Aliidongia dinghuensis: one gene and its partner. The protein of the gene in region 1 interacts with the protein of each later gene in a pairwise test. Links are inferred from orthologs where the notes say so. Each region holds a gene or a part of one and is shown on either strand. Other genes may lie near its edges. The genes, in order: grpE and IEY58_RS06935.

Region 1 (9,786 bases):
TGTGTTCGGGCTTGAGCTCGACCGGGCCCGCCCCGCCCCGGCCGACGATCCGGATGAGCTTGCGGAGCTGCGCCGCGTCGCGCCGTTCGCCACCCGCGAACGGGTCGAGGATGGCATGCTCGCCGCCAGCATCGATGCGGATCAGGAAATGGCCGGGGAAGTTGAGTCCGCCGGCTCGCCAGCCCTGGGCGCGCGCGGCGTGGATATAGAGGATGCCGAGCGCCACCGGCAGGCCGCGTCGCCGGTCGATCACCCGCATCAGGTCGGCATTGGCGAGATCGTCATAGGTGGCGCTGTCGCCCCTGTAGCGGTGATGGCCGACCATGACCGTGACGAGGGCGGCGACCCGGTCGGCGAGCGGGGGTGTCGTGACATCGCCGAGCTCGGCGGCGAGCTCGTCGGCCAGCTGGTCGAGATGGGCACGGTAGCCCTCCGGATCGACCTCGGGCCGATCGAGGCGGGCGAAGGCGAGCGCCGCTTCGGCGAGCGGCAGAATCGCCCCATCGGTCTGGCCCAGCTCGGCCAGCAGCGCCTCGGCGCTGTCGCTCATGCCCGAAAGTCCCGTTCTACTGCAGCGGCGTCACCTGGACCGGCGACTGTTGCGCCGGGGCCTGCTGCACCGGAGCCGACGGCTGGCCGTTCAGCGCCGGATCGCGGCTGTCGCCCGGGCCGGTCGCGCGCTGGCTTGCACCCGGCTGGTCGACCCCGGCCTGGCTAGCACCCGACTGGCTAGCACCCGGTGCGCTCAAGGCGCTCGGCTGCGTGCTGCCGGCGGTGCCGAGCTGCGTGCTGCCGTCCTCGCCGACACCGCTGCGGATGCGGATGTAGTTCTTGACTTGTTTCACGTTCGGAATGTTGCGCGCATAGTTCAGCACATGGTCGAGCTCGGTCTGGGTGCGTGCGACGCCCAGGATGTAGACCGTGCCGTCGACGCACTGGAGCGAGTAGTTGGGCGTGCGCACCTGGCTGTCGAACAGCATGTCGCTGTTGAGCCGGGCCAGGATCCAATTGTCGCCGGCCGCAGTGCCGAAGCTCGCACCCTGCGCCACCTGGATCTCGTTGATGACTTCCTTGACGCCATCCGCCTTCCAGGCGCCGGCGACGGCCTGGTCGCGGATCTTCGGGTCCGGCACCTGGCCGGTCAGCAGCACTCGGCCCTCGAAGATGTTGAGATCGACGTAGGACGCGATCTGGCCATTGTCCTTGGCCCATTGGGCATTGATCTGCGTCTTGATGCTGGTGTCGCTGAAAGTGCCGCCGACACCGCGCTCGTTGCCCATGGTATAGCCGGCGGTGCCGCCCGCGGCACCTACAGCAGCGACAAGACAGCCGCCAAGCGGCAGGGTCGCCCCGACGAGCGCCACGAGGCTGAACGCCAGGGACTGAACGCGCTGATGAGACAGGGTCACTGTTCGGGGCCTCCGGTTGGATCTTTCCTTACCGCTATAGAACGGCCGAATTGTGGCGACAACCGGACATCCGTTGTGGCGTCCCTCATGCGCCGATCCGCCAGGCGTCGGGCAGGTGGCGCGGCCAGGTCCGACGCACGATCAAGAGCGCGTCGAAACGCTGGTCGAGGTCGGCCAAGTCGGGCCGCGTCGCCAGGAACTGGCTCGCCGCACGGGCGATGCGATGCTGCTGGCGTGGGCTGACCGCATCGGCGGCCGCGCGGAAATCGGCGCGCGCCTTGACCTCGACGAACACCAGCACCCGGCCGCGCCGGACGATGAGGTCGATCTCGCCCGCCGCCGTCTTGTAGCGCCGGGCGACGATCCTGTAGCCCTTGAGCCGGAGCCACCACGCGGCGATCGCCTCGGACCGGTGGCCATGCCGCTCGGCGGCGCGCCGCTCCCGGGTCATTTGTCGGCCCGGGTCATTTGTCCACCTGGGCGAGCTCGAGCGCGCGGGCATAGACCGTGCGGCGCTTGAGGCCGAGCGCATCCGCGACCTCGCTCGCCGCGTCCCGGACCGAGAGGCGCGCGAGGGCCGCCTTGAGCGAGGCGTCGAGATCGGCGTCACTCGGCGGCGGCGCCGGCAGCGGCGGGCCGACGACGACGACGATCTCACCCTTGGGCGGCCCGGCTGCCGCATAGTGGCGGGCAAGCTCGGCGAGCGTGCCGCGGCGGACCTCCTCATAGAGCTTGGTCAATTCGCGCGCGACCGCGGCTGGCCGGTCGCCAAGCTCCGCCGCCATGTCGGCCAGCGAATCTGCGAGCCGCTGGGCGGACTCGAAGAAGATGAGCGTGGCGCGCACGGCCTTGAGCTCTGCGAGCTCCCGGCGCCGGGCAGTACTCCGCGACTCGAGGAAGCCCGCGAACAGGAACCGGTCGCTCGGCAGGCCGGACAGGACCAGGGCGGCGAGCGGCGCCGAGGCGCCCGGCAGCATCTCGACCTTGAGCCCGTCGGCAATCGCCTGGCGCACGAGCTTGAAGCCCGGGTCGGAGACGAGCGGCGTTCCGGCGTCGGAGATGAGCGCCACCGCCTGGCCTTCGGTGATCCGGCGCAGCAGCACCGGCCGCATGTGCTCGGCATTGTGCTCGTGATAGGCCGCGAGCGGCACGGCGATGCCATGACGCTGTAGCAATTTTGTGCTCACCCGCGTGTCCTCGCAGGCGATCACGTCGACCTCGGCTAAAATGTCGAGTGCGCGAAGGGTGATGTCGGCCGCATTGCCGATCGGTGTCGCCACGACGTAGAGACCGGCCGCAGCCCGTTTGGCCGCGGCAGGCCGCTCGTGGGAAGGCCGCTGCCCCTGAACAGGTTGCTTAGGCGCGCGTTTACTTGGCGTGGGCGCCCGGCTAGTCTCCCGCGGCGCCTCCTCGGTCGCTTCGGAGAATGTGCTTGAACCGTCCGTCTCTTGCGAACCCGGTCCTGCGGCCCTTGGCCCTCGCATCTGTGGTGACTTTCGCTCTGAGCTTGGCTGGCTGCGGTACCCAGACCGTACCGGGGAAGCTGCCGGGACAGCAACCCCCGGTCGCCACCCTGACCGCGCCCACGCTGCAGCCGGCTGTGCCCGCGGTACCGCAGAAGCCGGCCAATTTCGTCGACGTCAAGGGCAAGATCGACGTGGCGCTGCTGCTGCCGCTGAGCGGGCCGACCGCCGCGCTTGGCCGCGACATGCTCGACGCCGCGCAATTGTCGCTGATCGAGCTCGGCGGCGACGACATGGTGCTGACGCCGAAGGATACGCACGGCACGGCCGAAGGGGCCGTCGCCGCGGCGCGGCTCGCGGTCGCCGAAGGGGCCAGGATCATCGTGGGTCCGCTGACTGCGTCGGAGGCCGACGCGGTGAAGCCGATCGCGCAGGCCGCCCACATCAACGTGCTGAGTTTCTCGAGCGTCGCCTCCATCGCCGGTAACGGCCTGTTCCTGATGGGCATCCTGCCGCGCGAGGAGCTGACGCGGATCGCGAGCTACGCGCGCTCGACCGGCATCGATCATTTCGCGGCGATCGTGCCCAACAATACCTATGGCCAGCTCGCCGCCGACGAGTTCGGCCGTGCCGTCGCGGCGGCCGGCGGCACCATGGACGATACCGAGGTCTTCGAGCCTGGCGGCGCCGACTTGAAGCCGGTGATCAAGCATCTGGCCGCCAACGGCAAATTCACCTTCACCGCGCTCCTGGTGCCGGAGACCGGGCCCAAGCTCAAGAACGTCGTGTCGCAGCTGCAGCTCGCCGACATCAACCAGCAGAAGGTCCGCCTGCTTGGCACCGGCATCTGGGACGTGCCGGATCTCGGCAACGAGCCGTCGCTCATCGGCGGCTGGTACGCGGCCCCGCCGCCCGAGGCGCGCGCCGGGTTCCAGGACCGGTTCCGCGCCGCCTATGGCCATGCGCCGGCGCGGCTCGCGACACTCGCCTATGACGCGGTCGGCGTCGCTGCCGTGCTGGGCCGCACGCCCGGCGCCGATTTCTCGGCGGCGGCGCTCACCAACCCGAGCGGCTTCGCTGGCGCCGACGGCATCTTCCGCCTGCGCGAGGACGGCACGGCCGAGCGCGGGTTGGCCGTGCTGCAGGTCGAGCGCACCGGCGCCAGCGTGGTCAGCCCCGCGCCCGAAAGCTTCGGCGGCGAGGCCGGCCAGTAAGAAAGTCAGTAAGGAAAGTCAGCGCAGGAGGGCAGCCAGCACCGCGTTGAGCCGCTGGCGGCCGGCGGCGGTCGCGACCAGCCGGTCGCGGTCGAGCGTCACGAACCCGCCCTCCGTCAATTGGCCGAGCGCCACCGGGTCGAGCAGGTCCTCCGGCTCCAGCGCCAGTTCGTCCCGGAAGCGCCGGCGCGGGATGCCTTCGGCGAGCCTCAGGCCCATCATGACCATTTCCTCGGCACGGGCGTCGCGGTCGACGATCTCGGTCTCCTGCGTGCCGTGGCCATTGGCCTCGACGAGGCCAAGCCAGGTCTCCGGCGCCTTGGCCTGGCGTGTCGCGGTCTTGGTGCCGCCCAGGGTCAGCCGGCCATGGGCGCCGGGCCCGACCCCGACATAATCGCCGTAGCGCCAGTAGGTCAGGTTGTGCCGGCTTGCCTCGCCGGCGCGCGCATGGTTCGAGATCTCGTAGGCCGGCAGGCCGGCAGCCGCGAGCCGCGCCTGGGTCAGCTCGTAGAGCTCGCCCGCGAGCTCGTCGTCGGGCAGCGCGAAATCGCCGCGGGCATAGGCGGTGGCGAACGCCGTGCCCGGCTCGATCGTCAGCTGGTAGACCGATAGATGACCGGCGGCGAAGCCCAAGGCCCGGTCGAGCTCCGCGGTCCAGGAATCGACCGTCTGTCCGGGTCGGGCGTAGATCAGATCGAAACTGTAACGATCGAAATGCCGGGCGGCGAGCGCGATGGCCTCGAGTGCCTCGCCGGCCGTGTGCTGGCGGCCCAGGAACTTGAGTGCCGCCGGGTCGAGCGCCTGGATGCCGAGCGACACGCGATTGACGCCGGCCGCGCGGAAGCCCTGGAACTTATGCGCCTCGACCGAGGTCGGATTGGCCTCGAGCGTGATCTCGACGTCCGCGTCGAGCGACCAGTTTCGGCCGATCCGCTCGATGACGGCGCCGACCGTCGCGGGTTCCATGAGCGACGGCGTGCCGCCGCCGAAGAAGATCGAAGTGACCGCGCGCCCCGGTGTTTGGGCCGCGTAATGGTCGAGCTCGCGCAAAAGCGCTGCGCGCCAGCGGTCCTGCTCGATCCGCTCGCGCACATGGCTGTTGAAGTCGCAATAAGGGCACTTCGCCAGGCAGAACGGCCAATGGACATAGACGGCGAAGCCCGGGGTCTCCGGCCCGCGCGATGCGGGCACCTGGATCATGACGCGAAACAGGCCTCGACCAACTGGCCGAAGGCACGGGCCCGGTGGCTGATGCGATGCTTGGTCGCCTCGTGCATCTCGCCGAAGGTCTGGCTCATGCCGTCGGGCACGAAGATCGGGTCATAGCCGAAGCCGCGGTCGCCGCGCGGCGGGAAGGTGAGCGTGCCCGACACGCGACCCTCGAAGCTCTCGTAGTGACCGTCCGGCCAGGCGAGCGTCAGCGCACACACGAAATGGGCGCGCCGGCTGGCGGCTCCCTTGTCCGTGAGCTCGTGCTCGACGCGCGCCATGGCGGCGGCGAAATCCTTGTCGGGCCCGGCCCAGCGCGCCGAATAGATGCCGGGAGCGCCGCCGAGCGCGTCGACCGCGAGGCCGGAATCGTCCGACAGCGCCGGCACGCCGGCTGCCAGCGCCGCCGCCAGGGCCTTGAGCTCGGCATTGGCGAGGAAGGTGGTCCCGGTCTCCTCCGGCTCCGGCAGGCCGTGCTCCGCGGCCGAACTCACGTGCACGCCATAGGGCGCCAGCAGCTCGACGATCTCACGCAGCTTGCCCGGATTATGGGTCGCGACGATGAGGCCGGTGCCGGTGAAGCGGCGGCGTGGAACGGCGGCGCACATGGGTGTCAGAGCCCGCCCAGGCCTACAGCCGCCCGCTGCAGCCGGGCAAGCTCGGCGATGCCCTTGCGCGCGAGCTTCAGGAGCTCCGCGAACTGCTCCTCGGCAAACGGCGCCTCCTCGGCGGTTGCCTGGATCTCGACGATCCGGCCGGTCGCGGTCAGCACGAAATTGGCGTCGGCCTCCGCGGCGGAATCTTCCGGATAGTCGAGGTCGAGCACGGGCACGCCGTTATAGATGCCGCAGGACACGGCGGCGACCTGGTCGCGGAGCGGCAGGACCGGGATCAGCTTCTGGTCGACCAGGCCCCTGAGCGCCAGGTGCAGCGCCACATAGCTGCCGGTGATCGACGCAGTGCGCGTGCCGCCGTCGGCCTGCAGCACGTCGCAGTCGATCTTGATCTGCCGCTCGCCCAAGGCCTTGAGGTCGCAGATCGCGCGGAGCGACCGGCCGATCAGGCGCTGGATCTCCTGCGTGCGGCCCGACTGCTTGCCGCGTGCCGCCTCGCGTTCCGTCCGCGTATGGGTCGACCGCGGCAGCATGCCGTATTCGGCGGTGATCCAGCCGGCGCCGGTGTTGCGCAGGAACGGCGGCACCTTTTCCTCGACCGAGGCGGTGCAGAGCACATGGGTCTCGCCGAACTTCGCGAGGCAGGAACCCTCGGCATATTTGGCGAAGCCGGGGGTGAGCGTCACCGGGCGGAGCTGGTCGACCGGGCGACCGGAAGGACGTGACATGGGTCTCTGGCTTCTTTCGACGATCCGAATATTCTCGAGCGGGCGTACTCGAATGGGGCGCCAACCTACTCTGCCAGTCGCCTGCGCGTCCAGGATTTGCCGGCATCGATACATGGGCGGCTTGAAGGGGCGAAGGTTGACGCCCGGGCTTGTCGTCCCTAAGTTTCGGCACGCCTTGGCCGTCAGCGGCGAGGTTCCATTGCATTCACTGTCTCACAAGGGACGATCGGCGAGCTTGAGCGACCGCGACATGCCCCGCGCGAGAACGGAAACGCTCGTCGGCATGCTCAACGAGCGTAGCCGGGAGATCTTCCGCACGATCGTCGATGCCTATGTGGAGACCGGCGAGCCGATCGGCTCGCGCACGATCTCGCGCCGGCTCGGGCTCAATCTCTCGCCGGCGACGATCCGCAACGTGATGGCGGATCTCGAGGAGGCGGGCCTGCTGTTCGCGCCGCATACCTCGGCCGGCCGCCTGCCGACCGATGCGGGGCTCCGGCTCTTTGTCGACGGGCTGCTCGAGGTGGGCCGGCTCTCGCAGGATGAGCGCGACAATCTCGATGCGCGCTGTGCCGCCGGCGGCCGGTCGTTTTCGGCCGTGCTGGAACAGGCGACGCAGACCTTGTCGGGTCTGTCGCGCTGTGCCGGCCTGGTGCTGGCGCCCAAGACCGAGAGCGCCTTGAAGCATGCCGAGTTTGTGGCCCTCGGGCCCGGCCGGGCGCTCGTCGTGCTGGTGACCGAGGACGGCCTGGTCGAGAACCGTGTCATCGAGGTGCCGGTCGGCGTGCCGGCCTCCGCGCTCGTCACCGCTGGCAATTTCCTCTCCGCGCGGATGGTGGGCTTCACGCTCGAGGAGGCCAAGGCGGCGCTGGTGCAGGAGCTGGCCCAGAACCAGGCGGAGCTCGACGAGCTCACCGCGCGCCTCGTCGAGGCGGGCCTCGCGTCCTGGTCCGGAGAGCGTTCGGGCGGCTCGCTCATCGTGCGCGGCCAGAAGAACCTGCTCGAGGATATCAACGCGCTCGAGGACCTCGACCGGGTGCGGCGGCTCTTCGAGATGCTCGAGACCAAGGAAACGATGATGCGCCTCGTCGAGGCGACCCATCGCGGCGAGGGCGTGCAGATCTTTATCGGCTCCGCCAACTCGCTGTTCGGCATCGCGGGCTGTTCGATGGTGATCGCACCCTATATGAACAGCCGAGAGCAGATCGTCGGGGCCATCGGCGTGATCGGCCCCACGCGGATCAACTATGCCCGCATCATCCCCATGGTGGATTACACCGCCAAGGTGATCGGGCGTTCCATTGGATAAATCAGGACTCAGTCGACGATGGCAGATAACCCCAATACCCCCGAGACCGAAGAGCTGATCGAGGCGACGCAGCCGGCCGAGACGGGCGTTTCCGCCGAGGCGCGCGTGGCCGAGCTCGAGGCCGAGGTCGCGAAATACAAGGACCAGGCGCTGCGCGCGCTCGCCGAGCAGGAGAACGTGCGTCGCCGCGCTCAGCGCGACCGGGAGGACGCGCTCAAGTTCGCGATCTCCGGCTTCGCCAAGGACCTGGTCAACGTCGCCGACAACCTGCGCCGCGCGATCGACAGCGTGCCGGAGGCCCAGGCGACGAAGAACGAGCTGGTGAAGAACCTGCTCTCGGGCGTGTCCGCGACCGAGCGCGAGCTGCTGGGCGCGTTCGAGAAGCACGGCATCCGCAGGGTCGATCCTGTCGGCGAGAAGTTCGACCACAACCTGCACCAGGCGATCTTCGAGCTCGAGAACACCGGCAAGCCCGCGGGCACGGTCGTCCAGGTGCTGCAGGCCGGCTACACGATCCACGACCGGCTGCTGCGTGAGGCGATGGTCGGCGTTGCCAAGGGCCCGGTGACGGAAGCCGCCGCGGCGGAGAAGCCGGCCACCGAAAAGTCGGCGGGCGAAAAACCGGCTGCGGAGGCGCATCAGCGCGTCGATCGCACGGCCTGATCCCGGTCGAGTGTGGCTTTTCGATTTTCCCTCACGAATCCGTGACAGGAAAGCATTTCGCCCCGTTGCAGGGTCGGAAAGCCGCCCATATATATCGGCGGGCGCCCGGTCGAATCGTGGCGCCCAGGTGAAATATCGGGGGACGGTGAAGGAGCGCTCCTCGGAGGCCCTCGCGTCCTGCTTGTTTGAGAGGCAGTAATGAGCAAAGTCATCGGTATCGATCTCGGCACGACCAATTCCTGCGTCGCTGTCATGGAAGGCAAGACCGCCAAGGTGATCGAGAACAGTGAAGGTGCGCGCACGACGCCGTCGATGGTCGCCTTCACCGAGAACGGCGAGCGCCTGGTCGGCCAGGCGGCGAAGCGCCAGGGCGTCACCAACCCGGAGAACACTTTCTCTGCGATCAAGCGCCTGATCGGCCGCCGCTTCGAAGATCCGACCGTCAAGAAGGATATCGGCCTCGTTCCCTATAAGATCATCGGCGCCGACAATGGCGACGCCTGGGTCGAGAGCCGCAACGACAAGTACGCGCCGTCGCAGATCAGCGCGTTCATCCTGCAGAAGATGAAGGAGACCGCCGAGGCCTATCTCGGCGAGACGGTGACCCAGGCGGTCATCACGGTGCCGGCCTATTTCAACGACAGCCAGCGCCAGGCGACGAAGGACGCCGGCAAGATCGCCGGCCTCGAAGTGCTGCGCATCATCAACGAGCCGACCGCGGCGGCCCTTGCCTATGGCATGGAGAAGCGCGGCTCCGGCACGATCGCGGTCTATGACCTGGGCGGCGGCACGTTCGACGTCTCGATCCTCGAGATCGGCGACGGCGTGTTCGAGGTGAAGTCGACCAACGGCGACACGTTCCTCGGCGGCGAGGATTTCGACAAGTCGGTGATCGACTACCTGGCCGACGAGTTCCGGAAGGAGCAGGGCATCGACCTGCGCAAGGACCGGCTGGCGCTCCAGCGCCTCAAGGAAGCGGCCGAGAAGGCGAAGATCGAGCTGTCGTCCTCGATGCAGACCGAGGTCAATCTGCCGTTCATCACGGCCGACCAGTCGGGTCCGAAGCATCTCAACATCAAGCTCTCCCGCGCCAAGCTCGAGAGCCTGGTCGAGGATCTGGTGCAGCGGACGATCGAGCCCTGCAAGGCGGCGCTCCGTGATGCAGGCCTGAAGGCCT
Region 2 (9,891 bases), on another replicon or contig:
GGCGAAGCGGGCCGGCGCCAGCTTCTCGGCAAACGGCGATTCGGCGCCGGCGGTGCGGAAGATCACCCGCGCGCCCGGGCGCGACGTCCGTCGGATCTGGGCCCAGAGGTCGGCCAGCATGGTCTCGTCCATCCAATCGACGCTGTCGAGCAGGATGTAGCGGTCCTTGCTGCCGGCGTCCTCGCTCGCGAGATAGTCGGTCATCGACTGCAGCCGCGTCTCGACCCGGCCGAGCCGGTCGCGGATCGTCGCGTAATTCTCAGCCTTGAGATACGGCGGCGTCGCGCGGCGCTCCTTCACGTCATAATGCCGGCCGAACGCCTGCCAGGCGAAATAGTTCTCCGACAGGTCGAAGTCGCAGGCGAGGCGCCGGATGCGATGACGGATCAGGTCGGCGAGGTCGCCGCTCGAGTCCTGGCGCATGGCATCGAACTGGTTTGCCGGGATGCCGAGGCTGTAGAGCACGACCGGCTGGCGGGCGAGCAGGCGCACGAGCTTGAGTTCGAACAGCGGCCCGATCTCGCGGTCGTAGATCTCGCGCTGCTCTTCCATCGTGCGCGCGTCGAGGATGCGTTCCGGATGGCGGTCGGCGATCCGGGCGAAGGCATGCAGGAAGCCGATGAACTTGCCGAGCAGCGCCTTGCGGTAGAGACCCTTGGCAAAGAACTCGACGCGCTCGCGGCCCAAGAGCGAGCGATGCTCCCAGAAGGCGCGTGCGGCCGGGTCGAGCTTGTCGGCCAGGTGGGTGCGGTAGAGGTCGACATTGTCCTTGTTCTTGGCGATGCCGAAGAACTGGAAGAACGCCTCGTGGTCCGGCAGATGGCGAAGTGCCGCAAGCTTCAAGCGCGTCAGCGCAATATGCGCCGGGTTGAGGTCGAGGGCGGTGATCTGCGCCGGGTCGGCGACCAGGTAATTGAGGATGTTACAGCCGCCGGACGCGATCGTGACAACCCGGCTGTCGGGCCGGAGATCGAGCGCCTCGAGGTCGACGGCCGGGTCTTCCCAGATCTGGTTATAGACGAAGCGGGCAAACCAGAGCGCGAACAGCCGGTCGAGCAGCGCTTGTTTCTTGCTGGGAGCCTGCCGATAGACCGCCTTCTTGATTGCTGCGGTCTTGCTACGCGCCAGTGCCACCATCGGGAAAGCCCATCCCTCGTTGCGGGCCCTTCGGCAGCGTGCCCATGGGCCGGAGTAACGAGCGGAATAGGAGCAAAGTCAGGGCCGGTCTACTAGATTTAGGGGGCCCGGCGATGATTTCACCGAGCCTCCACAGAACCGTCTCCGAACTGTCATTTTACTTAAGAAAGACCACTTTTCTCGGAGAACCGACGCCCGTTTCTTAAGCAGAGCGAGGAGTGGACGGCGCACGGACGCCATCCGACTCCTCGTTTTCCGTCAGGCGCCGGCGCTTACGCCAGCGCCAGCACCAGGGCGCCCACGAGCCAGCAATAGATCGCGAACGGCCGCATCGCATTCACCTCGTGGCGGCGGAACCAGATCATCAGCGCCCAGACGCTGAGGAAGGCGATGACGCCGGCGACGAGGCCGCCGATCGTAGCATTGCCCATGGTGCCGGCCGGCGCATGGGCGAGCTTCGGCAGTTCGAGCACGCTCGCACCCAGGATGATCGGCGTTGCCAGCAGGAACGAGAAACGCGCGGCTGCCTCGTGGGTGAGGCCGGCCCAGAAGCCCGCGACCATGCTGGCGCCGGAGCGCGAGAAGCCGGGGACGAGCGCCAGCGACTGGGCAAGCCCGACCAGCACCGCCTGGGTGAAGCTCAGTTCCTGGACCTCCTTCGTGCCGCGCCTCTGTAGCTTCTCGCCGGCATAGAGCAGCACGCCGTTCAAGAGCAGGAAGAAGGCGGCCGAGGTCACGCTGGAGAAGATGCCTTTCAGGAGCTTCTCGAACACGAGCCCGATGATCGCCGCCGGGATGGTGCCGACGATCACCAGCATGAGCGTCCGCCGCGCCGTCACCGCGCGGCTGTCGAACAGGCTCATCAGGAAATCGAGCCAGTCGCGCCAGAAGAAGACAAAAAGCGCCACCGCCGTGCCGAGGTGCAGCATGACGACGAACGGCAGGAAATGCTCTTTCAGGAATTCCGGGCTCAGGTCCCAGCCGAAGGCGAAAGGCGTGAGGACCGCGTGAGCGACGGAGGAGATGGGGAAAAGCTCGGTGATGCCTTGGATGATGGAAATGATCAGGGTCTGAAGGAGATCCATGTCGCCTCGGCAGATGGTGGAACGGGGGGCGGACCGGCTATAGCAAGTCCGGACCGGGGTGCCCAGTGTAAAAGCCGGGGCTGAAGATGCGGGATCAGTCGCGCGTCAAGCTGGCAAGCCCGACGCCGGCACCGATCAGGAAGGTGCCGGCGATGCGATTGGTGAGGCGCGCGAAGCGTGGCCGGAGTGCCAGCCGCGTCGCCTGGGCCGCGAGGCAGGCATAGAACAGCTGCACCACGAACTCGATCACGACGCTTACCAGCGCCAGCACCACCAACTGCACCGCCACGGGCCGCTGCGTATCGACGAATTGCGGCAATAGTGCGGTGAAGAACAGCAGCGCCTTCGGGTTCGCGACCTGGACGACGAAGGCATGGGTGAAGAGCCCGGCAGCCCGCCCGCGCGCCACAGGGGCGGCCGCGACGGCGAGGCTCGACGTCCGGTCGAAGAAGGTCCGGACGCCGAGCCAGAGGAGATAGGCAGCGCCCAGCCACTTGATCGCGAAGAACAATTCATACGAGGCAAGCAGCAAGGCGCCGAGGCTGGTCGCCGACAGGACGAAATAAAGCGTGTTGCCGGCGATGATGCCGAAGATCGACCAGAGCGCGCGGCCGGCGCCGTGCTTCAGCGCCTGGGACAGGATGGTCAGCACCGCGGGCCCGGGCGTCAGGCACAGCACCAGCTCCGTGACCGCGAACAGCGCGACGAGCTGCCAGTTCATGACCTATAGGACTTTCTTGGCCGCGGCCTCGGCGATGAAGCGCTCGAACGCGGCAAGCGTCGGCTCGCTCACGTGATGCTCCATGCCCTCGGCATCGGCGCGCGCGGTTTCGGGATCGATGCCGAGCGCCTCGAGGAAACGCAGCACGATCTGGTGCCGGCGCCGGCATTCGAGCGCCAGCGCCCGGCCGGCATCGGTCAGGAAGATCGAGCGATAGGGCTGCTGCTGGACATAGCCGTCGCGCTGCAGCCGGCCGATGGTATTGACCACGGTCGCGTGTGCAACCCCCAGCCGTCGCGAGATATCGACGGCCCGCGCCTCGCCCTGGGTGTCGATGAGGTCGGCGATCAGCTCGCAATAGTCCTGCGCCATCATGCTGTCGCGCTGGCGCCGCTGCTGGCCGAATGCCCGCGCCTGGCTTTCCGGCTCGTCGACCACGCAGCTCAAGACGCCGATGACCGGCGTCTCCCTGTCCTCGCCCATTGCGCCACTTCCTTGCTCTACCGGGCTCGGATCCTAGCAAGCGGGCGGCGATTTTGTAAGGCGGGCCGGGCCGCCCTCGCCCGCCAAGCGCCTGTCGGTCACAATTATTTCAACGACTGGCATCTTGTACCGAATATAGCCAATGCTATAATCTCATTATCGAGCTTCATCCGAGGGGGCAGAACGCCCATGGCACCGAGCGATGTCAGCCTAGCCGAACCGATGACCCCGGGTCTCGCCCCGCGGTCGGTCTCGCTTGGCCCGGTGCATCGGTCGATCCGGATCCCGGTCGACGCCGGCTGGTTCCGCAAGCTCCTCGCCTTCGGCGGCCCGGGCTATCTTGTATCCGTGGGATACATGGACCCGGGCAACTGGGCGACCGACCTCGCCGGCGGCTCGGCCTACGGCTACACCCTGCTCTCGGTCGTGGTGCTCTCCAGCCTGATGGCGATGCTGCTGCAGGCGCTGAGCCTCCGGCTCGGCATCGCAACCGGCCGCGACCTCGCCCAATTGAGCCGCGAGCGGTTCGGGCCCAGGGCGTCCTTCGCCTTCTGGGCGGTCGCCGAACTCGCCATCGTGGCCTGCGACCTGGCCGAGGTGATCGGCACGGCGATCGCGCTCGAGCTGCTGTTCGGCCTGCCGCTCCTCTGGGGCGTGCTGCTGACGGCCGGCGATACGCTCCTGGTGCTGGGGCTACAGCGCTGGGGCTTCCGCGGCGTCGAGGCGCTGGTCGTGGGCCTCATCGCGCTCATCACTGTTTGCTTTGGTTACGAGCTGCTCGTGTCCTCGCCGGCGATGGCCGGCGTCCTGGGCGGGCTCGTGCCGCGTACGCAGATCGTGCACGACCCGGCCATGCTCTATGTCGCGATCGGCATCATCGGCGCCACCGTGATGCCGCATAACCTCTATCTGCATTCGGCGCTGGTGCAGACGCGCGGCTATGCCGAGGACGAGCACGGCAAGCGCGAGGCGATCCGCTTCGCGACCATCGATTCCAACGTGGCCCTTGGCTTCGCGCTCCTTATCAACGCCGCGATCCTGGTGCTGGCGGCCGCCACGTTCCACACCTCCGGCCATCAGGACATCGCGGAGCTGCAGGACGCCTACCACCTGATCGCGCCGCTGCTGGGCGCGCCGCTGGCCGCGACCGTGTTCGCGCTGGCCCTGCTCTGCGCCGGCCAGAATTCGACGCTGACCGGCACGCTCGCCGGGCAGATCGTCATGGAGGGCTTCCTCCACATGCGCATCCGGCCGTGGCTCCGGCGGCTCGTCACGCGCGCCCTCGCCGTGGTGCCGGCCGCCATCGTCGTGGCACTCTCGGGCGAGCAGGCAACCGGCGACATGCTGATCGGCAGCCAGGTCGTGCTCAGCCTGCAACTGCCCTTCGCCATGATCCCGCTCGTCTGGCTCACCGGCGACAAGCGGCTGATGGGCCCATTCGCCAATTCCCGCATGATGTCGATCGCCGCCTGGACCGTGTCGCTCCTCATCGTGGCGCTCAACCTCAAGCTCGCTGCGGACATGCTGTTCTAGCGAGCGCCCGCGGCCAGCGGCGCGACGCTTTGCCCCAGACCCGAAACGCATCATGCGGCGGGACGTGATGCGCTCCCGCCGCTCTGCTATAGAGGCGGCCATGATCGCCCTTCGGCGCCCTGTCGCCCCGCTCCTCGTCCTTGTCGGCCTCGGCGCTCCCGCCGCGGCGCTGGCTCATCCGCACATCTTCATCGAAGAGCATGTCGAGGTGCTGTTCGACCACGACACTGTGACCGGCGTACGCATGACCTGGAGCTTCGACGAGCTCTATAGCTCCATGCTGCGCTCCGACTATACCTCGACGAAGAAGGGGCCGATCACGGCCAAGGACGTGCAGAACCTGCACGACAAGGCCTTCACGAACCTCGCGACCGTGCATTACTTCACGACCATGAGCCTCGACGGCAAGCCGGTCGAATTCGGCACGCCCAAGGATTTCACGGCGAGCTTCAATGCCGACGACAAGGCGATCTACAGCTTCGTCATCCCGCTGACCCTGCCCAAGGCGGCGCCCAAGAACCTGCTGGAGATCGCGGTGTTCGACCCGGAATATTACGTGGATTTCGAACTCGCGACCGACGATCCGGTCAAGGCGACCGGCGGTGCCGCGCTCAAGGCGGACTGCCAGCCCGGCACGGTGCGGCGCGACACCCAGGGCTGGGGCCAGGTCGACGCCGACATCGTGTCCTGCACCTATCAGGGCGGCGCCTGATGCGCCGGCTCCTCTTCGTCCTGCTGCTGCTCGCGACGGGGCTCGCTGCCGGGCTGGCGGGCGCTGCCAAGGCCGACCCGTTCACCGGCGGCGGCGGCACGCCGCTGTCGAGCAAGCCCGCGGGCCAACCGGAGGCGCCAGCGGCGCAGCCTGGCGACGTTGCGGCTACGCTGCCCGTCACCGGCCTTTTCAACGGCATGCTGCAACGGCTGGCTCACCAGCAGATGCTGCTGAACGAACGCATCTCGCACCAGTTCAAGGCCGTGCGCGACACCGGCTCGCGCACCGCCTTCGCGACCATCCTGGCGCTTGCCTTCCTTTACGGCGTGCTGCACGCGGCCGGCCCCGGCCATGGCAAATCGATTGTTGCCGCCTATTTCGTCGCGAACGAGGCCCGCTGGACCAGCGGCGTGATGATGGGCGGCGTCATCTCGCTCCTGCAGGGCTTGACCGCCATCGTCGTGGTGTCCCTGCTATCGCTGGTCCTCCGGACCAGCCAGATGGCGATCGAGAACAACGGCGCCATGGTCGAGTTCTTGAGCTATGGCCTGGTCGTGCTGATCGGCCTGGTGCTGTTCTGGCGTGCGGCCACGGGCCGGGGACACCACCATCATCATGGGCCCGCTCCGCTCGGCCACGACCACCATGCCTGCGGCCATGATCATCATCATGACCACGATCACCACGACCACGGGCATCACCACCCGGCACCGGCGCACAGCTCGTTCCGCCACATCCTGACGCTCGCGGCCGGCGTCGCCCCCTGCGCCAGCGCCATCATCATCATGCTGTTCGCGCTCGCCAACGGCGCGATGCTGGTCGGCACGATTGCGGTCATGTCGCTGTCGCTCGGCATGGGCCTGACCGTCTCGGCGATCGGCGTGCTGTCGATCCTGGCGCGCGGCCTGATGAAGCGCTTCGCCGGCGGCGAGACGGCGGCCGGCGAACGGCTCGAGCGCGTGCTCAACATCGCCGGCTCGGTCCTGGTCGTGGGCTTCGCCGGCCTGCTGATGCTGGGCGCCTGGGAGCGGCTTTAGCGGCCCGCGCCGCTCGTCAGCTGATCACGGCGTCTTCGCCCGCTCGATCAAATAGTCCTCGCCCTCGTAGATGTAGATCGCCCGATCCTGACCGATGAACAGAACACGGGCGTAGGGGCCGTCGTCACAGTTGAGTCGGGCGTCGGTGATCGTCCCCTTCGGCGAAGCCAGCGCGTGTGCGCCCTTCGGCAGCTTGAACAATTTGATTGCGGACAGCCAAGGGAGCTGACGGTTCGGATACGATGCGCCCGTGGCGCAGTTCGTGGAGAACGGGTCGTTGAACGAGTCGTCAGATATAACGATCTGGGTGCCGATCTCCGGCGTCTTGCGACCTTGGCAATCGCTGCACAGAACCTTGGTCACGGTCCAGGTGCCGAACATCTCAGGCGTCCCCTGCGGCGTCGACATGGGCTGAGACGCGTCGTCCGCCATCGCCGCGCCGATGCCGACCATGGCAGCGGCGACCGCCACTAGGGTTGGGAGCAACCTCATTGTGCCGAACCGATGTAGCGGAGGAACTGCTTCTTCCGGGACCACCACCAGCGATCCGGTACGTTCACCTTGCCTACGCCCCCGGACTGCATGCCGACGAATTGGGAAGCAGACAGCATGATCGCTACGTGCGCCGGGAAGGAGCGCTTCACGCCCTTCTGGACCTCGTACGGTACCGGCCCGGCCGGGAAGTAGACGATGTCTCCGGCCTGTGGCGCTCCGGTCACCGACTGGAATTGTAGCCTGTCTTTTGCGATCTCATCCGAGCTCTCGCGCACGAACAGCGGGTTCACCGTCTTGATCGCGAGCCAGACGAAATACGAGCAGTCGAAGGCTTGATCGGAGACAGGGGGAGTTGCGTATGTGGCGGCCTGCTTGGTTTGCCAGAGCTTGGCGGCCGCAACGGCGATCCTATCCGACGTGGTGGCGGCAGGTGATTGATCGTCTGGCATCTGGTCCGGCGTCCTTCGATGGCGTCTGCACCGGAGCGTACGCTAAGGTCGAGACGGCGGGAAGCGGCACCACCTGACGATGTTGTCCACGATACCGGGGCTGGCGATCGCGAGTGGGATGCGCGACGCGCGCTTGTCGCGGTCGAAATGTAACGTTATATCCTTTTCTTTCGATCGAACGGGTGGACCGCAGCATGGCGATGGAGACGGAGCACGGGCTTGATCACGCGCATGTCCGCCGCCGGGCGTCGCTACCGGTAGCGGGGACGAGCCCGCTTGCCCATGGCCTGGGTTTCCGGCTCGCCTGGGCCGGCGGCCTGTCGGCGCTCTTGTGGCTCGGCGTCGCCTGGGCATTGCAATGACAAGCGTTGCAATGAGTGGAGCCGTAATGAGCACGGCCAAGACCGCGTCGGGCGCCGCGGTCGCAGTCGAGGATCTGACCGTCGCCTACGAGCGGCATCCGGCGATCCATCACATTCGCGGCCGGTTCGCGGCCGGCTCGCTCACTGCCATTATCGGCCCTAACGGCGCCGGCAAGTCGACGCTCGTCAAGACCATCGCCGGCACGCTTCGCCCGGTGAGCGGCCGCGTCCGGCGCGATCCGGCCGGGCCTGCGCGGCTTGCCTATCTGCCGCAGCAGTCGGAGATCGAGCGCGGTTTCCCGATCACCGTGCTCGACACGGTGCTGCTCGGCGCCTGGCGCCGCATCGGCTGGCACCGCGCCGCCGGCCGGGCCGAGACGGAGGCCGCGCTGGCGGCGCTCGACGCCGTCGGTCTCGCCCATTTCGAGCAGCGCGGCGTCTCGACACTCTCGTCCGGCCAGTTCCAGCGCGTGCTGTTCGCGCGCCTCATGGTGCAGGACGCGCCGCTGATCCTGCTCGACGAGCCGTTCACCGCACTCGACAGCAAGACGACGCGCGATCTTCTGGCGCTGGTCGAGCGCTGGCACCGCGAGGGCCGCACGATCATCGCCGTGCTGCATGATTTCGAGCAGGTGCGCGCCCATTTCCCGGAGAGCCTGCTTATCGCGCGCGAGCTCGTCGCCTGGGGCCCGACCGAGACGGTGCTGACGCCGGACAATCTGGCGGCCGCGCGGCGCATCTCTGAAGCCTGGGATGAGAACGCCGTCGCCTGCCATGCGGCGGCCGAGGATGCGCTGAGGGCTCGCGCCTGATGCTCTACGACTTCCTGGCCGGACCGTTCGTCGAGTTCCCGTTCCTCAGGCGCGCGCTCGTCGGCGCGCTGGCGCTGGCGCTTGGCTGCGGCCCGATCGGCACGTTCCTGGTCTTGAGGCGCATGAGCCTGATGGGCGATGCCATGAGCCATGCGGTGCTGCCGGGGGCGGCGATCGGCTTCATGTTCGCAGGATTGTCGCTGCCGGCGATGAGCCTCGGCGGCCTCGGCGCCGGGCTGCTGGTGGCGCTCCTGGCCGGCATCGTCACGCGATTGACGCCGCTCCGCGAAGACGCGAGCTTCGCCGCGTTCTATCTCATGTCGCTGGCACTGGGCGTCCTGATTGTGTCGACCCACGGCAGCAGCGTCGATCTGCTGCATGTGCTGTTCGGCACCATCCTGGCGGTCGACGACACGGCGCTGATCCTGGTCGGCGCGATTGCGACCGTGACGCTCATTGCCCTCGCCCTCATCTATCGGCCGCTCGTGCTCGACGCGTTCGACCCGGGCTTCCTGCGCTCGGTCGGCGTGCCGGGCGGCACGATCCACGCACTGTTCCTGACGCTGGTCGTGCTCAACCTGGTCGCGGGCTTCCAGGCGCTCGGCACCTTGATGGCCGTCGGCCTCATGATGATCCCGGCCGCCGCCGCGCGCTTCTGGGCGCGCGAGATCTGGTCCTTGGCCGCGGTGTCAAGCGCGCTCGCGGCGCTTGCCGGCTATGTCGGCCTGCTCGTCTCCTATCATGCCGACCTGCCGTCGGGCCCGGCCATCATCCTGACAGCCGGCCTGCTCTACCTTGTCTCCGTCGCCGTCGGCCGGCGCGATTCGATCCGCACCCGCTATTTCGTGAAGTCGCACCTGGCGGCGTGATCGCCCAGCCGCCAGTTACTTCGCCGCTTCCGCCGGATGCGGCATGGGCTGGCCGCAATGGGGGCAGCGGTCTGCAGCGGCGTCGGCCAATACCTGGCCGACCATCGCCTCAGCGTCTCGGCGCGACACGCCCATCTCGGCGCCGAGCTGCTCCATCGCCGCGGCGTCGCGCGCCCGGATCTGCCGGCCGGCGACG

The links.
Region 2: the proteins of grpE (region 1) and IEY58_RS06935 interact in binary tests that used the Escherichia coli proteins (3 or more experiments, as listed by UniProt). The link is inferred for Aliidongia dinghuensis from one-to-one orthologs.

What each region holds. Positions count from the first base shown.
Region 1 is NZ_BMJQ01000012.1:97,220-107,005, forward strand. Bases 6,901-9,786 are described here. They hold grpE (nucleotide exchange factor GrpE), read left to right. Parts: upstream 6,901-7,964; coding sequence 7,965-8,609; downstream 8,610-9,786. Other genes in these bases: hrcA (heat-inducible transcriptional repressor HrcA), read left to right, coding at 6,901-7,946; dnaK (molecular chaperone DnaK), read left to right, coding at 8,808-9,786. Also shown: IEY58_RS22010 (SirB1 family protein), read right to left, coding at 1-550; IEY58_RS22015 (BON domain-containing protein), read right to left, coding at 567-1,409; IEY58_RS22020 (YraN family protein), read right to left, coding at 1,495-1,860; rsmI (16S rRNA (cytidine(1402)-2'-O)-methyltransferase), read right to left, coding at 1,874-2,689; IEY58_RS22030 (penicillin-binding protein activator), read left to right, coding at 2,899-4,086; radical SAM family heme chaperone HemW, read right to left, coding at 4,105-5,286; rdgB (RdgB/HAM1 family non-canonical purine NTP pyrophosphatase), read right to left, coding at 5,283-5,903; rph (ribonuclease PH), read right to left, coding at 5,909-6,637; more of hrcA, read left to right, coding at 6,888-6,900. UniProt on the Escherichia coli protein: Participates actively in the response to hyperosmotic and heat shock by preventing the aggregation of stress-denatured proteins, in association with DnaK and GrpE. It is the nucleotide exchange factor for DnaK and may function as a thermosensor.
Region 2 is NZ_BMJQ01000003.1:198,459-208,349, forward strand. What follows is about bases 2,797-5,787. They hold IEY58_RS06935 (Nramp family divalent metal transporter), read left to right. Parts: upstream 2,797-3,615; coding sequence 3,616-4,959; downstream 4,960-5,787. Other genes in these bases: IEY58_RS06925 (LysE family translocator), read right to left, coding at 2,797-2,943; mntR (manganese-binding transcriptional regulator MntR), read right to left, coding at 2,947-3,426; IEY58_RS06940 (DUF1007 family protein), read left to right, coding at 5,060-5,671; IEY58_RS06945 (nickel/cobalt transporter), read left to right, coding at 5,671-5,787. Also shown: IEY58_RS06915 (DUF3419 family protein), read right to left, coding at 1-1,137; IEY58_RS06920 (undecaprenyl-diphosphate phosphatase), read right to left, coding at 1,410-2,222; more of IEY58_RS06925, read right to left, coding at 2,317-2,796; more of IEY58_RS06945, read left to right, coding at 5,788-6,708; IEY58_RS06950 (hypothetical protein), read right to left, coding at 6,733-7,161; IEY58_RS06955 (NlpC/P60 family protein), read right to left, coding at 7,197-7,652; IEY58_RS06960 (hypothetical protein), read left to right, coding at 7,847-8,014; zinc ABC transporter ATP-binding protein AztA, read left to right, coding at 8,041-8,826; IEY58_RS06970 (metal ABC transporter permease), read left to right, coding at 8,826-9,695; IEY58_RS06975 (ion transporter), read right to left, coding at 9,711-9,891. UniProt on the Escherichia coli protein: H(+)-stimulated, divalent metal cation uptake system. Involved in manganese and iron uptake. Can also transport cadmium, cobalt, zinc and to a lesser extent nickel and copper. Involved in response to reactive oxygen.